Regions from separate parts of the Streptomyces sp. NPDC002994 genome, predicted to be linked through region 4. Evidence: riboswitches for the same ligand, from Rfam matches in the RefSeq annotation. Region 4 holds a riboswitch; each other region holds the start of a gene.

What was found. Region 4 has a riboswitch for cyclic di-AMP ahead of ABZX79_RS13025 (NlpC/P60 family protein). Riboswitches for the same ligand answer to the same signal wherever they lie in the genome.
Region 1: it holds a riboswitch for cyclic di-AMP, as region 4 does, so the genes downstream of both, ABZX79_RS28055 (LysM peptidoglycan-binding domain-containing M23 family metallopeptidase) here and ABZX79_RS13025 (NlpC/P60 family protein) in region 4, are expected to answer to the same signal.
Region 2: it holds a riboswitch for cyclic di-AMP, as region 4 does, so the genes downstream of both, ABZX79_RS29385 (M23 family metallopeptidase) here and ABZX79_RS13025 (NlpC/P60 family protein) in region 4, are expected to answer to the same signal.
Region 3: it holds a riboswitch for cyclic di-AMP, as region 4 does, so the genes downstream of both, ABZX79_RS16570 (transglycosylase family protein) here and ABZX79_RS13025 (NlpC/P60 family protein) in region 4, are expected to answer to the same signal.

Annotation. Positions count from the first base shown of each region.
Region 1 is NZ_JBEXNQ010000024.1:48,813-52,644, reverse strand. Features, by position in the region: gene ABZX79_RS28060 (alpha-galactosidase) at 1-1,402, shown strand, start outside; cyclic di-AMP (ydaO/yuaA leader) riboswitch at 1,743-1,916, shown strand; gene ABZX79_RS28055 (LysM peptidoglycan-binding domain-containing M23 family metallopeptidase) at 1,919-2,836, shown strand; gene ABZX79_RS28050 (SGNH/GDSL hydrolase family protein) at 3,026-3,817, shown strand; gene ABZX79_RS28045 (STM4011 family radical SAM protein) at 3,770-3,832, opposite strand, start outside.
Region 2 is NZ_JBEXNQ010000026.1:109,910-113,741, reverse strand. Features, by position in the region: gene ABZX79_RS29390 (GntR family transcriptional regulator) at 127-858, opposite strand; gene ABZX79_RS29385 (M23 family metallopeptidase) at 1,037-1,852, opposite strand; cyclic di-AMP (ydaO/yuaA leader) riboswitch at 1,865-2,033, opposite strand; gene ABZX79_RS29380 (pitrilysin family protein) at 2,259-3,626, opposite strand; gene ABZX79_RS29375 (pitrilysin family protein) at 3,647-3,832, opposite strand, start outside.
Region 3 is NZ_JBEXNQ010000011.1:22,725-26,556, forward strand. Features, by position in the region: gene ABZX79_RS16560 (septum formation initiator family protein) at 1-174, opposite strand, end outside; gene eno (phosphopyruvate hydratase) at 298-1,584, opposite strand; gene ABZX79_RS16570 (transglycosylase family protein) at 1,811-2,512, opposite strand; cyclic di-AMP (ydaO/yuaA leader) riboswitch at 2,516-2,690, opposite strand; gene ABZX79_RS16575 (transglycosylase family protein) at 2,959-3,832, opposite strand, start outside.
Region 4 is NZ_JBEXNQ010000008.1:167,858-171,689, reverse strand. Features, by position in the region: gene ABZX79_RS13030 (hypothetical protein) at 1-266, shown strand, start outside; gene ABZX79_RS13025 (NlpC/P60 family protein) at 570-1,772, opposite strand; cyclic di-AMP (ydaO/yuaA leader) riboswitch at 1,771-1,936, opposite strand; gene pcrA (DNA helicase PcrA) at 2,239-3,832, shown strand, end outside.

The DNA.
Region 1 (3,832 bases), on a different contig from region 4:
GTGGCGCATCGCCGTACAGCAACTGCCCGACGGGACGGTGCAGATCACCGGCGGGGCGGGACACGACGACTCGGGTCTGCTGCGGCTGGCGCCCGGCGGAACGTACACCACGCCCGTCTTCGCGGGGCTGTGGAGCGACGGCGGATTCGGCGGGGCGAGCCGGGCGTGGCACGCCTGGCAGCTCGCGCACGTCATGCCCGACGCTCGCAGCTCGCGGCCCGTTCTCTACAACTCCTGGGAAGCGACCGGGTTCGACATCTCCGAGGGCCAGCAGCTCGCGCTGGCGCGGCGGGCCGCGGACATCGGTGTCGAGCTGTTCGTCGTGGACGACGCGTGGTTCGGCGCGCGGGTCAGCGACCGCGCCGGGCTCGGGGACTGGACGCCGAATCCGGACCGCTTCCCCGGCGGGCTGAAGCCGCTGGCCGACGAAGTGCACGGGCTGGGCATGCGGTTCGGGATCTGGGTCGAGCCCGAGATGGTCAACGCCGACAGCGATCTGTACCGGGCGCATCCCGACTGGGTGCAGCATCATCCGGGGCGCACCCGCACGGAGTTCCGTAACCAGCTTGTCCTCAATCTGGCGCGGGACGACGTCCAGGCGTACCTCTGGGAGCAGCTCGACGGGTTGCTGTCGAGCGCTCCGATCGATTATGTGAAGTGGGACTTCAACCGCTGCTTCACCGACGCGGGCTGGCCGGGCGAACCGTACCCGCAGCGGCTGTGGACCGAGCACGTGCACGCCCTGTACGCGCTCCTCGACCGGCTGCGGGCCGCGCATCCCGGCGTCGCCTTCGAGTCGTGCTCGGGCGGCGGCGGCCGGATCGACCTCGGGATTCTGTCCCGTACCGACCAGGTGTGGACGTCCGACAACACCGACCCGCTGGACCGGCTCGCCATCCAGCACGGCTTCAGCCAGCTGCACCCGGCGCGGGCGATGGCCGCGTGGGTCACCGACAGCCCGAACACTCAGCTCAACGGGCGGGTCAGCTCGCTGCGCTTCCGCTTCGTGAGCGCGATGGCGGGCGTGCTCGGCATCGGCGGCGATCTGACCGGCTGGGGCGAGGACGAGATCGCCGAGGCGCGCGAGTGGGTGGACCTGTACAAGGAGATCAGGCCGGTGGTGCAGCACGGCGAGCTGTACCGGCTGCGGGCGCCCGACGGCGGGCTCAGCGCCGTTCAGTACGTGCGCGGTGACGACACCGTCGTCCTCGCCTGGCTCCAGGCGCAGCATTACGGCGAGGAGCAGCCGCCGCTGCGTCTGCGCGGGCTGGACCCGGCTGCGGCGTACGCCTGCCTCGACACCTCTGCCGTGCACCGGGGTTCCGTACTGCTCCACCGGGGGCTTCGCACCGCGCTGCGCGGCGATCTCGACGCGGCGGTCTTCCGGCTGCGGAGGACGTGAGCCCTGGGATTTGACGCCCTTACAGTGCAGTGCGGGAGGTAAGTGGCAGTTAGGGCGAAACGGACCATTTCGGTGTAACTCCCCATGGGGGTACGGGAAATGGCGGGGCTGCTGGTGAGCAGGATCATATTCGTGACGGTGCGTGGCGAAGCGCTGCGAGGAAATGCCAGTTGGCGGGCGGGGCGTAAAGATCCGTAATCCACAGAGGGTGACGGGAATTGCTCCATGAATTCTCGTGGGGCAATGGCGGAATGAATGGACTGGCTTGTACGGGAGAGCCGCGTCGGCTTACGGTCACCGTCAATCCGGGTGGACCGCCGAATCCTGCCACCTCCCGGAATCCGCACTCACACTCACTCACGCGTGGCAGGAGCGGGGGAACCAGGTAAGTACGCCGGTCATCGGGGAAGTTCCCCGTCCGGACCGGCTTTGGGGTTAAGTCGCGCACCAGCGCGGCCGGGCATCTCCAGCCCGAACCCGACAGCTCACCTCGTAGGCGCCGGAGAGGAATGTTCCATGCCCGCAAAGGGTAAGCACCGCCGCCCGAGGTCCAACTCGCTCACTCGCGGATTCGTCGCCGCCGGAACGGGCGGGGCCGTACTCGCACTTCCGCTCATCGCCGCCACCGGTGCGAACGCCGCGGAGAAGGCGGCCCCGGCCGCCGCGTCCGCCGGCAAGTCCGCCCCCTCGGCCGCTTCCGAGAAGGCCGCGCCGACGAAGAAGGCCGGCACCAAGACCTACTCCGTGGTCTCCGGCGACTACCTGTCGAAGATCGCCGACGAGCAGGACGTGCGGGGCGGCTGGCAGAAGCTGTACGACGACAACCGTGAGGTCGTCGGCGGCAACCCCTCGCTGATCCTGCCCGGCATGAAGCTGACCATCGGTGCGAAGGCCGCTGCCCCCGCGAAGGCCGCCGCCCCGGCGAAGGCCGCTCCGGCGAAGCCCGCCCCCGTGAAGGCGGCCCCCAAGGCCGCCCCGAAGGCCGAGGCCCCCAAGGCCGCCCCCGCGGCCGCCGCGCCGAGCACCGGATCCGGCTTCACCGCCCCGGTCTCCGCGGGCGTCACCACCCCGTACCGCATGGCCGGCGGCAGCTGGTCCAGCGGCTACCACACGGGCGTCGACTTCTCCGCGTCCAGCGGTACCCCGGTCAAGGCGGTCGGTGCCGGCACCGTGGTCTCCGCGGGCTGGAGCGGCTCGTACGGCAACGAGGTCGTCATCAAGCACGAGGACGGCCGCTACTCGCAGTACGCCCACCTGTCCTCGCTGTCCGTCTCCTCCGGCCAGAGCGTCGGCGGCGGCACCCAGATCGGCCTCTCCGGCAGCACGGGCAACTCCACCGGCCCGCACCTGCACTTCGAGATCCGGACCGGCCCGAGCTACGGCTCGGACGTCGACCCGCTGGCCTACCTGCGCGGCCACGGCGTCACCATCTGAACCATCTGATCTGCCTGCACGCTCTCGTACGCCCCCTTTTCGCTGCCACATCCGGCGGCAAAAGGGGGCGTACGTGCTTTTTCGGTCTATTCCGGGTTGGGTGAATCTTGACCGGTGTCATATATCACGCTGCGTCAACCCCTCCCTACGGTGGCGTAGGTCACTCGCTCCAGTGAAGGATGTGCCGACGTGGCAGACGATTCGAGATCATTCAATGCAGTCACGATCGGGTCGTACGCGGCGATCGGCGACAGCTTCACCGAAGGCGTCGGAGATCCCGGACCCGACGGTGCGTTCATCGGCTGGGCCGACCGGCTCGCCGTACTCCTCGACGACCGCGTCCCCGAGCACACCTTCCGCTACGCCAACCTCGCCGTACGCGGCCGTCTCCTCGACCAGATCGTGGCCGAGCAGGTCCCGCGCGCTAAGGAGTTGGCACCCGATCTGGTGAGCTTCTGCGCCGGGGGCAACGACATCCTCCGGCCGGGCAGCGACCCCGACGACGTCGCCGAGCGCTTCGAACGGGCCGTCGCGGACCTCACCAACGCCGTGGGCACCGTCATGGTGACCACCGGCTTCGACACGCGCGGCATTCCCGTGCTGCGCCATCTGCGGGGCAAGATCGCGACGTACACGGCGCACGTACGGGCGGTCGCCGACCGGTACGACTGCCCGGTGCTCGACCTGTGGTCGCTCAAGTCCGTACAGGACAGGCGCGCCTGGGACGGCGACCGGCTGCACCTCTCGCCCGAGGGGCACACCCGGGTCGCCCTGCGCGCCGCCCAGGTGCTCGGGCTCGACGTACCGGCCGACCCGGACCAGGCGTGGCCGCCGCAGGCGCCGCGCGGCACGCTGGAGGCGCGCCGGGACAACATCCAGTGGGCGCGGGAGCACTTGGTGCCGTGGATCGGGCGGCGGCTGCGCGGGGAGTCGTCAGGTGATCACGTCGAGGCGAAGAGGCCCGATCTGCTGCCCCTGTGAGGGCAGGCGGGTGGC
Region 2 (3,832 bases), on a different contig from region 4:
GCCCGGGGTCCACCGAGAAGCCGCGCCCCCACGGCTCCTTTGCTTTATGCGGAGCTGTACGCCGCAAAATGCGGGCAGCAGAAATAAGCCCCCGCCAATTCGCCCTCTTTGTATACGGCGCGGCTGTTAATGGCGGCCACTCACGGTGTTTACGGCATGTTGCGAAGTCCTCACGCGCCCTTGCCCGCGCTCCCGTTCACGCTCCCGCTCGCGCCCTCGTTCACGCTCCGGGCCGGGGCGTCGCAACCGATGCGCGGCCACGGCCCGTTCGGCGTGCAGGGCCGTCAGCGACCGGGCCCGTTCCACGTCACCGCGCGCCACGGCGTCGACGATCGCGGCGTGTTCGGCCCAGGCCTCGGCGGGGCGGGCGTGCTGCTCGACGGCGTACATCCAGGCGATCTTGTGCCTGAGCTGGGTGAGCAGGGCCGTGAGGCCGGGGCTGCCCGACGCCTGGGCGAGCGTCTCGTGAAACCAGGTGCCCAGCGAGCGCAGATCCTCGCCCTCGCCCCGGCGGGCCCGCTCCTGGCCGAGCCTGACCAGGCCGCGCAGCACCTTGAGGTGCGCCTCGGTGCGCCGCTGGGCGGCGCGGGCCGCGCTCAGCGGCTCCAGCAGTGTCCGGACCTCCAGGAGGTCGGCGGCCTCCTGCTCGGTGGGCTCGGCCACGCAGGCGCCCGCGTGCCGGCGGGTGGTGACGAACCCCTCGGACTCCAGTGTGCGCAGAGCCTCGCGCACCGGGACGCGCGAGACACCGTAACGGCGCGCCAGCAGCTCTTCGGTGAGCCGGCTGCCCCGCGCGAAGACACCGGAAACGATGTCGTCACGGATTGCCGTGCATACCGATTGCGCGGGAATGCGCATGACCGAACCTCCGCCTTAATCCCCGCGAAACGCGGTCGATCGACGCTTGTTCGGCGACTCTATTGCAGCATTCCGCAATTTCCGACGGGGGGCGGGAATCCATGGACGGCTTTTGGACATGCACAAGGCCCCGGCGGGGAGCCGGGGCCTTCTGGACGACGAACGGGCGACCGAGCCGTCAGACGTTCACGCCGTGCGCGCGCAGGTACCCGACCGGGTCCATGTCCGAGCCGTACTCGGGCGACGTGCGGGCCTCGAAGTGCAGGTGCGGGCCGGTCGAGTTGCCGGTCGAGCCCGAGAGGCCTATCTGCTGGCCGGAGGCGACGCTCTGGCCGACGGAGACGCCGAGGGACGACAGGTGGCCGTACTGCGTGTACGTGCCGTCGTTCATCCGGATGACGATGTTGTTGCCGTACGCCCCGCCCCAGCCGGCCTCGACGACGGTGCCCGCACCGACGGAGACGACGGAACTGCCGGACGCGGCGCGGAAGTCGACGCCGGAGTGGCTGCCGGAGGACCAGAGGTTACCGCCGGTCTTGTAGCCGGTGGTCACGAAGGAGCCGGCGACCGGGAGGGTGTAGCCACCCAGGCGCTTGCGCTCCGCCTCACGGGCGGCGCGCTCCTTGGCCGCACGCTCCTCGCGCTCCTTCTTGGCGCGCGCCTCGGCCTCGGCCTTGGCTTTGGCCTCCGCCTTGCGCTTGGCTTCCGCCTTGCGCTTGACCTCCGCCTTGCGCTCGGCCTCCGCCTTGTCGGCGGCCTGCTGCTGCTTCTCGGCCTGAGCGGCGATCTGGTCGGCGAGGGAGTCGCCGATGACGATGGCCTGGGTGAGGCCGGTGTCCTCGACGGAGAGGGCCGATCCGGCGGCGAGAGCCGGAGAGGCCAGGCCTCCGATGACGCCGGTCGTCGCGAGGGCGGCGACGCCCGCCATGTTCGCGCTTCTGCGCGTCAGGCGGCTCGGACGACGGTGCTTCCCGGTGGCACGGGTGAACGCCATGGAGTGGCTGATCCTTTCCTTCCTTCTCGCCTACCGGGTTAGCTGACGGGTTCGGAGCAGGAAGGTCTCCTACGGACGCCTGTCGTACGTACGCACGCAGGACGTCCGATTCACCCCAGGGACTGATTGGGTCCCCGGCTCCCCAGGCTCGCGCCTGACGGGGACTCGGCGATGGCTGCCCGGTGCCGCGGATGCGGCTCACTGCTGACGGACAGCCGGACAGACGCTAAGCGGCACATCTTTTAATCACCAAACAGACACGGCGTTTTGTAACGCACCCCACAGGCCAGACAGGCAACCTCCACAACAAACCGGACATACAGGAAGGACCCCGGCAGCCTTTCGGCCGCCGGGGTCCCTCAATCTCCCGCTTTGGGGTGTAACGCGGTCAGTCGCCGACCACGCGTCAGCCTGCGACCACCGTCACGTCGCCGATGCCGAGCGCCCTGACGGGCTCCTCGATCTGCGAAGCGTCGCCGACGAGGATCGTGACCAGCCGGTCCTCGGGGAAGGCGTTGACGACCGCCGCGGTGGCCTCCACGGTGCCCGTCTCGGCGAGGCGGGCGTACATCTGGGCCTGGAAGTCGTCCGGCAGGTGCTGCTCGACCTGGTCGGCGAGCGTGCCGGCGACGGCCGCCGCCGTCTCGTACTTGAGCGGCGCGACACCCACCAGGTTCTGTACGGCGACATCGCGCTCGGCGTCGGTGAGGCCCTCGGCCGCGAGGGTGCGCAGCACCTTCCAGAGGTCATCGAGCGCCGGTCCGGTGGACTCCGTGTCCACCGAGCCACTGATCGCCAGCATCGAGGCGCCCGTACCGTCGGCCGAGGAGCGCAGCACCTGGCCGAAGGCGCGCACGCCGTACGTGTAGCCCTTCTCCTCGCGCAGGACGCGGTCCAGGCGGGAGGTGAGGGTGCCACCCAGGCAGTACGTGCCGAGGACCTGGGCGGGCCAGACACGGTCATGCCGGTCGGGGCCGATCCGGCCGATGAGCAGCTGCGTCTGGACCGCGCCGGGCCGGTCCACGATGACCACACGGCCCGTGTCGTCGGCCGTCACCGGCGGCACGGGGCGGGGCTCGGCCGTGTCACCCTTCCAGGCGCCCAGGGTGTCGGCCAGGATCGCGTCCAGGTCGGTGCCTTCGAGGTCGCCGACGACCACCGCGGTGGCGGTCGCGGGACGCACGTGCGCCGCGTAGAAGCTCTTCACAGCGGCGGAGTCGATACGCTCCACCGTCTCCTCGGTGCCCTGGCGCGGCCGCGACATGCGCGAGGTCGCCGGGAACAGCTCCTTGGAGAGCTGCTTGGCCGCGCGGCGGGACGGGTTGGCCGTCTCGTGCGGGATCTCGTCGAGCCGGTTGGCCACCAGGCGCTCGATCTCGCTGTCCGTGAAGCCGGGCGCCCGCAGCGCGTCGGCGAGCAGGCCGAGCGCCTTGGGCAGCCGGGAGACGGGGACCTCGAGGGAGACCCGGACGCCCGGATGGTCGGCGTACGCGTCGAGTGTGGCGCCGCAGCGCTCCAGCTCGGCGGCGAACTCCTCGGCGGAGTGCTTGTCGGTGCCCTCGGAGAAGGCCCGCGCCATGATCGTGGCCACGCCGTCCAGGCCCGTGGGCTCGGCCTCCAGGGGGGCGGCGAGGAAGACCTCGACGGCCACGACCTGCTGACCGGGGCGGTGGCAGCGCAGCACGGTCAGGCCGTTGGGCAGGGCGCCGCGCTCGGGGGCGGGGAAGGCCCACGGCGTGGGGGTGCCCCCCTGCGGCTGCGGGTGGAACTTCATGCTGACGGCTGCGGTGTCGGTCACTTGTCCGCCCCTTCCTGCGTTCCGGTCTCGCCGGCGGCGTCGGTGGTGTCGTCGGCTGCGGCTTCGGCGCTGTCGGAGTGCGTGGGCTCGTACACCAGGACCGCGCGGTTGTCCGGGCGGAGCCTGGCCTTGGCGACCGCCTGGACCTCCTCCGCCGTGATGTCCAGGACACGCTTGACGGC
Region 3 (3,832 bases), on a different contig from region 4:
GAGGGCCACGACCAGCGAGCACAGCACCAGGACGAGGAGCGCCGCCCGGCCGGTGAGCCGGGAGCGGCGGGCCTGACGGCGGGTCTGCGAGCGGTAGACACGGGCGGCGGTCTGCTCGCCGAGCAGCCGAATCCTGGTCGCAGTGGAGAACCGGTCCCGGTCCTTCCCGGCCATGTATCCCGCCTCCCCTGCCGTTACGCACGTACGTCCCCGGACACGGTACGGGACCGCGGCCGGGGACGTACGTACGACTGGCTGTGCTGTGGTGTCAGGGCTTGCTGTCAGCCCTTGCTGTGCTTATCCCTTAAAGCGGGGGAAGGCGGAACGACCCGCGTACACCGCCGCGTCGTCGAGGATCTCCTCGATGCGCAGCAGCTGGTTGTACTTGGCGACGCGCTCGGAGCGGGCCGGGGCGCCGGTCTTGATCTGGCCGCAGTTGGTGGCGACGGCGAGGTCGGCGATGGTGACGTCCTCGGTCTCACCGGAGCGGTGCGACATCATGCACTTGAAGCCGTTGCGCTGCGCGAGCTCGACGGCGTCCAGGGTCTCGGTCAGCGAACCGATCTGGTTGACCTTCACGAGCAGCGAGTTGGCGGCGCCTTCCTCGATGCCGCGGGCCAGGCGCTCCGGGTTGGTGACGAAGAGGTCGTCGCCGACGATCTGGACCTTGGCGCCCAGCTTGTCGGTGAGGACCTTCCAGCCGGCCCAGTCGTCCTCGAAGAGCGGGTCCTCGATGGAGACGAGCGGGTACGCCGCCACGAGCTCCTCGTAGTACTCCGTCATCTCGGCGGCCGAGCGGGACTTGCCCTCGAACTCGTACGAGCCGTCCTTGTAGAACTCGGACGCGGCGACGTCGAGCGCGAGCGCGATCTGCTCGCCCGGGATGTAGCCGGCCTGCTGGATGGCCTCGAGGATGAGGTCGAGCGCGGCGCGGTTGGAGTCCAGGTTCGGGGCGAAGCCGCCCTCGTCGCCGAGGCCGGTGGACAGGCCCTTGGTCTTCAGGACGGACTTGAGGGTGTGGTAGACCTCCGTGCCCCAGCGCAGGGCCTCGGAGAACGACTCGGCGCCGATCGGCGCGATCATGAACTCCTGGATGTCGACGTTGGAGTCGGCGTGCGACCCACCGTTGAGGATGTTCATCATCGGAACGGGCAGCAGGTGCGCGTTCGGGCCGCCGAGGTAGCGGAAGAGCGGCAGGTCCGACGCCTCGGAGGCGGCGTGCGCGACGGCGAGGGAGACGCCGAGGATGGCGTTGGCGCCGAGGGAGGCCTTGTTCTCGGTGGCGTCCAGGTCGAACATGGCCTGGTCGATCAGGCGCTGCTCGGTGGCGTCGTAACCGACGAGCTCCGGGCCGATCTGCTCGATGACGGCGAGGACGGCCTTCTCGACACCCTTGCCCTGGTAGCGGTTCGGGTCACCGTCGCGAAGCTCAATGGCCTCGAACGCTCCGGTGGAGGCACCGGACGGAACAGCAGCACGACCGGTGCTGCCGTCGTCGAGGCCGACCTCGACCTCGACCGTGGGGTTGCCTCGGGAGTCCAGGATTTCCCGGGCTACGACGACGTCGATGGACGGCACGAGCATCTCCTTCTGGGATGTGACGCTAGGGGTGCAGGGTCACTTTGGCCTTGCGACAAGAGCCTAACCGGCTCGGGGGCATCGGTCGGCCGTTCGCCCGCCCCGTGGGACAAGAAGAGGTCCGAATACCCGCAATAGCGGACGTAACTCTTCTGGTCAGTACGGCAGAACCCCGGCCCGGCGCGTACGGGGGGAGCGCGCCGGGCCGGGGTGGTGTGGGGGTGTCGCCGGGTCAGCTCAGGTGCAGCTGCTGGCCCGGGTAGATGACATCGGCGTCGCTGACGATGTCCTTGTTCAGCTCGAAGAGCTTCTCCCAGCCGCCCTTGACCTTCTTCGCGTCGGCGATCTTGCCGAGGGTGTCGCCGGACTTGACCTTGTACTCGCCGTCACCCTTCTTGATCTCGGCGGGCGCGGCGGGCTTCGCGGTCTCGGCCTTGGGCTCGGCCTTGGGCTCGGAGCGGACCTCGCTGCGCGAGGCGGGCTGCTCGGCGGCGCGCGGGGCGGCCTGCTCCTGCTTCTTCTCCGTGGAACCGGAGGTGTCGACACCCGGGTCGACACCGTCGTTGGTCAGGCCGCCGGCACCGGCGCAGGCCCAGGCGCCCGGGCCCTGCATGTCGAGGAGCTTCTCGGCGGTGGCGATCTGCTGCGCCTTGGACGCCTTGTCGGCGGTCGGGGCGTACTGCGTGCCACCGGCCGCGGCCCAGCTGGACGCGGAGAACTGCAGGCCGCCGTAGTAGCCGTTGCCCGTGTTGATGGACCAGTTGCCGCCGGACTCGCACTGGGCGACAGCGTCCCAGGTCTCGACGGAAGCGGCGGAGGCCGAGGTCGCGCCCATCAGCGGGACGGCGACAGCGGCGCCGGTGATACCGGCGAACGCGGCGAAACGCATGGCCTTGGACGGGGCACGGTGCTTGGCCTTGCTGGAAAACAGCATGCGACATCTCCTCACCGACGCCTACGAGGTGAGCTGTCGGGTTCGGGCCAAGTGAGTGCCCGGCCGCACGACGACCTGCGTCGCGCGGCTTTACCCCAAGCCGGTTCCGTTCGTCTTTCGACGTCCGGGCCCGGCGCCTACCTGGGTCCCCCGCTCCTGCCTACGGCGCTTTACGCGTCAGTTCCCCCCGGCCGCCGGCAGGATTCGGCGTGACGGTCGACGGGGCCCGCGGTGGCGAGCGGTCTGACGGTAAACACATGAGCCCTTGATGTTCAAAGACGCACATCAGGGAGATATCGCCCTTCCCTGCCCTTACCTGACCCACATTCGCGCAGGTCAGGGGAGGAACGGGCGGATCGTCCGGGCCGCGCCCACCAGTTGAGGCAAAGAGACCCTTGTCTCACTTATGCCAAACTGGACATAGCGGCCCGAACTACCCCCCGAAATCAGCCCAGATCGAGGCTCTGGCCAGGGACGATGAGGTCCGGGTCGGAGCCGACGGTCTTCTCGTTCGCGGCATAGAGCGCGGCCCAGCCGCCGCTCACGTCGTGCGCGTCGGCGATGGCCCAGAGGTTGTCACCGGCGCGGACGGTGTACTCGCCGTCGGCGTTGGCGGCGTCACGTGTCGATCCGTCACCTCGGGAGGCGTGGCGGCCCGATTCGCGCCCGATGCCCGGATCACCGGATACGGCGCTGTCGGCTTCCCGCGCCTCTTCGCCGCGGTGCTTGCCCTTGGAGGTGCCCTCCTCGGGGGTGGGCGAGGCGGTCCCGGGGGAGGGGGCCTCGGGGTCGTCAGACGTCTTGGCGTCCTCGGACACCGGGGGCGCCGTCGGCTCAGCGGTTTCGTCCGCCTTGTCGGCCTTGTCAGCCTCGTCAGCCTTGTCGGCCTTCACGCTCTCGTCGCCGGTCCCGGCGGGCGCCTCGGTCGTCGGCTCGGACGGCTCCTGGGTCTCGGCGTTCTCCGGCGTCGCGGTCGACGTGTCGTCCTTCGGCTCGGCGGTCGCACCGTCATCCGGGGCGGCGTCGTCACCCTCCGTCAGGCCGGAGATGAGCGCGCAGCTCGGCCACGCCTGCGGTCCCTGGTCGGCCAGCACCTTCTCCGCCACCTGGATCTGCTGGGAGCGGCTGGCGAGGTCGGCGCGCGGCGCGTAGGCCGTACCGCCGAACTTCTGCCAGTTCTCCGGGGAGAACTGAAGCCCGCCGTAGTAGCCGTTACCGAGGTCGGCGCTCCACATGCCGCCGCTCTCGCAATCGGCGACTCGGTCCCAGGTCGTGGCTTCGGCAGCGTTCGCGCCGGTCGCGCCGAGCAGCGGGATGGCG
Region 4 (3,832 bases):
TGGGCGACGGCACGGCCCGCTTCAATCCGGCGATGCTGCACGGCGCGCTGACCATGCTCGTCACGGGCGTGGCACTGGTGGGACTCAACCAGGCCGACGATCAGGCGGTGAACAACCTCAAGATCGGCATCAAGCTCGCGATCCTCGTGGTGATCCTCGGCCTGGTGTACGTCAAGCGCGATGAGGAGAGGGTCGAGAAGGCGCTGTTCGGGGCGGTCGGCGGACTGACCGTCGCCAATATCTTCATCGCGGTGCTCTGGACCTGAGCCGGGCTGCGGATCTCTGAGCCTGTGGCGGGCCGCGTCGCCCTGTTCAAGACCGCGTCGCGGCCGCCACCGGTGGCCGGGCTGTTCGGCGACGAGCGCCTCCGCCGCGACCGGCGTGCACCGACCACCGCTTCGGCCCCCCCGGGGGCATCCTCGGCATGATCGCACGGCGGCTCCTGAGACCACCGCCCAGTTCAGGTGACTTCTCATCGTCCTGTCCTGCCGGACCGGCGAAGGACAGGAGGACAGGAGGACGATGAGGAAAGGCCAACTCAAACGCGGCCCGGCACAGGCGCTTTCGGGCTAGGCGGGGCGCACGCTGCCGTAGATCGGCATGTAGTAGATCGACTCCTCGCGGACGTACGCGCCGGGCTTCGGGGCGTGGATCATCTTGCCGCCGCCGATGTAGATGCCGACGTGGCTGATGTCGTCGTAGAAGAAGACCAGGTCGCCCGGCTTGAGGTTGTCCGTCGCGATGCGCGTGCCGACCTTCACCTGGTCCCAGGTGGTACGGGGGAGGTCGACGCCGGCGGCCTTCCAGGCGTCCTGGGTGAGGCCGGAGCAGTCGTACGAGCTGGGGCCTGCCGCGCCCCAGACGTACGGCTTGCCGATCTGGGCGCGGGCGAAGGCCAGGACCTTCTCGGCCTTGGCGGCGTACGCGTCGCCGGTGCCGGTGCCGGAACCCGTGCCTGTATCGGCTCCCGTACCCGTACCCGTACCCGTACCCGTTCCCGTATCGCTCTCGTCCTTCTGTGCCACTTCCTCCTGGCGCTTGCGCTCCGCCTTGGCCGCCTCCGCCTCTGCCTTGGCCTTCGCTTCGGCCTTGCGCCGCGCCTCCGCCTCCCGCGCCTTCTCCAGCGTCGCCAGCCGCGCCTTCTCCTGCGCGGTCAGCCGGGACAGCAGCTCGCGCGCCTGTGCGAGCTTCGTCTGCACGTCCTGCTTCGAGGACTTGAGGGATGCCTGCGACGCGGTGAGGCTCTCCAGGCTCCGCGTCGCCTCGGCGCGCTTCTTCGACGCCGCCGCCTGCTGCGTCTCGAAGTCGGTGACATCCGTCTGCTGGCGTTCCGTCATCCGGTCCAGCAGCCGGTTCTGGTCGAAGTACGCCTGGGGGCTGTCCGCGAGGAGCAGCGCGGCGGTCGGGGTGACCGACCCCGACCGGTACTGTGCGGCCGCGTAGCTGCCGAGCTTGCGCCGGGCCTCGTTCAGCTTCTCTGTCCGCTCGGCCACGGCGTCGAGCAGGCCGTCCACGGACTTCCGCTGCTGCTCCGTCTTCTCTTTGGCCAGGTTGTACTTCTGCGTGGCCGTGCCGGCCTGCCGGTAGAGGTCGTCGACCTTCTTCCGCACCTCTTCGACGGTCGGCTTGGGAGCCGTCGGCGCGGTGGGTGCCGCGCCCGCTGTCTGGGCGAGCAGGCCGACTGAGGCGATTGCGGCCGTCGTGATGCCCAGTGCGGGTGCGGTGGTGCGTGTACGGGCACGCGGCTTGCGATGCGACGCCAAGGCCGGCATCTCCTTCCGTGGACCGCCTACCGGGTTAGCTGTCGGGTTCGGGCGGGACGAACGGAAGGTGCCCTACGGTCCGTGGGACTGCGGACCGATTCACCCCAGGTGGTGCGCGTGGGTCCCCGGTTCCGAACTGCCCTGTGGCAGGCCGGATTCGGCGTGGGCTGATCGCTCCGGCGCTGTTCGCCGGCTGGGGTACGAGCCGCCCGACTCGGCACGCTAGCCAACAGTGGTGAGTGCTGGGAAGCCCGATGTTCGATATGCCCGATACATTTTCGTGACCTGGTCGAGTTGGTTCCGTTGTGCGTCCCGCAGCCCGGTCCCTCGGTCGGCCGTCGGGCGTGCGCAAGGTCACAGAGGGCGACGGCAGGCGTGCGAAGTGGCGGAGCGCCGGGTTCGCCCGGCCGGATCCGGGTGGCCCCGGTGGAATCCGGGGCGGGCTGTCGGTGGTCCCGCCTAAGCTTGGTAAACGATGAGCAGCCTCTTTGACGACAGCTTCCTGGCCGACCTCCAGCACGCGGAAGAGCCGGCCCCGCCGCCCCCCGAGGATCACGCCCCGGAGGAGGTCCCGCACGACCTCTTCGGCGGCGCCTTCGACGCGCCTCCGGCGCCCAGGGACGGGCACTACAGGGACGGCGCGCCGCGCCCGGTCGTGGACGCCGCCGCGCTGCTCGACGGGCTGAACGAAGAGCAGCGCGCCGCCGTCGTCCATGCCGGATCGCCGCTGCTCATCGTGGCTGGCGCGGGTTCGGGCAAGACCCGCGTCCTGACCCACCGGATCGCATACCTGCTGGCCAAGCGGGGTGTGCACCCCGGCCAGATCCTCGCGATCACCTTCACCAACAAGGCCGCGGGCGAGATGAAGGAGCGCGTGGAGCAGCTCGTCGGCCCGCGTGCGGGTCACATGTGGGTCTCCACCTTCCACAGCGCGTGCGTGCGCATCCTGCGCCGCGAGTCGAAGAGGCTCGGCTTCACGTCCTCGTTCTCGATCTACGACGCCGCCGACTCGAAGCGCCTGATGGCGCTCGTCTGCCGCGATCTGGACCTCGACCCGAAGCGCTTCCCGCCGAAGGCCTTCAGCGCCAAGGTCTCGAACCTCAAGAACGAGCTGATAGACGAAGAGACCTTCGCCGGGCAGGCCGCCGACGGCTTCGAGAAGACCCTGGCGCAGGCCTACGCGATGTACCAGGCGCGGCTGCGCGAGGCCAACGCCCTGGACTTCGACGACATCATCATGACCACCGTGCACCTGCTCCAGGCGTTCCCGGACGTCGCCGAGCACTACCGGATGCGCTTCCGGCACGTCATGGTCGACGAGTACCAGGACACCAACCACGCTCAGTACACGCTCGTACGCGAACTGGTAGGTCCGTCGGGCGAGAACCAGGCGCCCGCCGAGCTGTGTGTCGTGGGTGACGCCGACCAGTCGATCTACGCCTTCCGCGGCGCCACCATCCGCAACATCCTCCAGTTCGAGGAGGACTACCCGGACGCGAAGACGATCCTGCTGGAGCAGAACTACCGCTCGACGCAGACCATCCTCACGGCCGCCAACGCCGTCATCGAGCGCAACGAGAACCGCCGGCCCAAGAACCTGTGGACGGACGCCGGGGCGGGCTCGCTGATCACCGGGTACGTCGCCGACACCGAGCACGACGAGGCGCAGTTCGTCGCCGAGGAGATCGACCGGCTGACGGACGCGGGCGACGCGAAGGCCGGCGACGTCGCCGTCTTCTACCGTACGAACGCCCAGTCCCGCGTCTTCGAAGAGATCTTCATCCGCGTCGGGCTGCCCTACAAGGTCGTCGGCGGCGTGCGCTTCTACGAGCGCAAGGAGGTCCGGGACGTGCTCGCGTACCTGCGCGTCCTGGCGAACCCCGAGGACACCGTCCCGCTGCGCCGCATCCTGAACGTACCGAAGCGGGGCATCGGCGACCGCGCCGAGGCGATGATCGACGCGCTGTCGCTGCGCGAGAAGATCAGCTTCCCGCAGGCGCTGCGGCGCGTGGACGAGGCGTACGGCATGGCGGCCCGCTCGGCGAACGCCGTGAAGCGCTTCAACACGC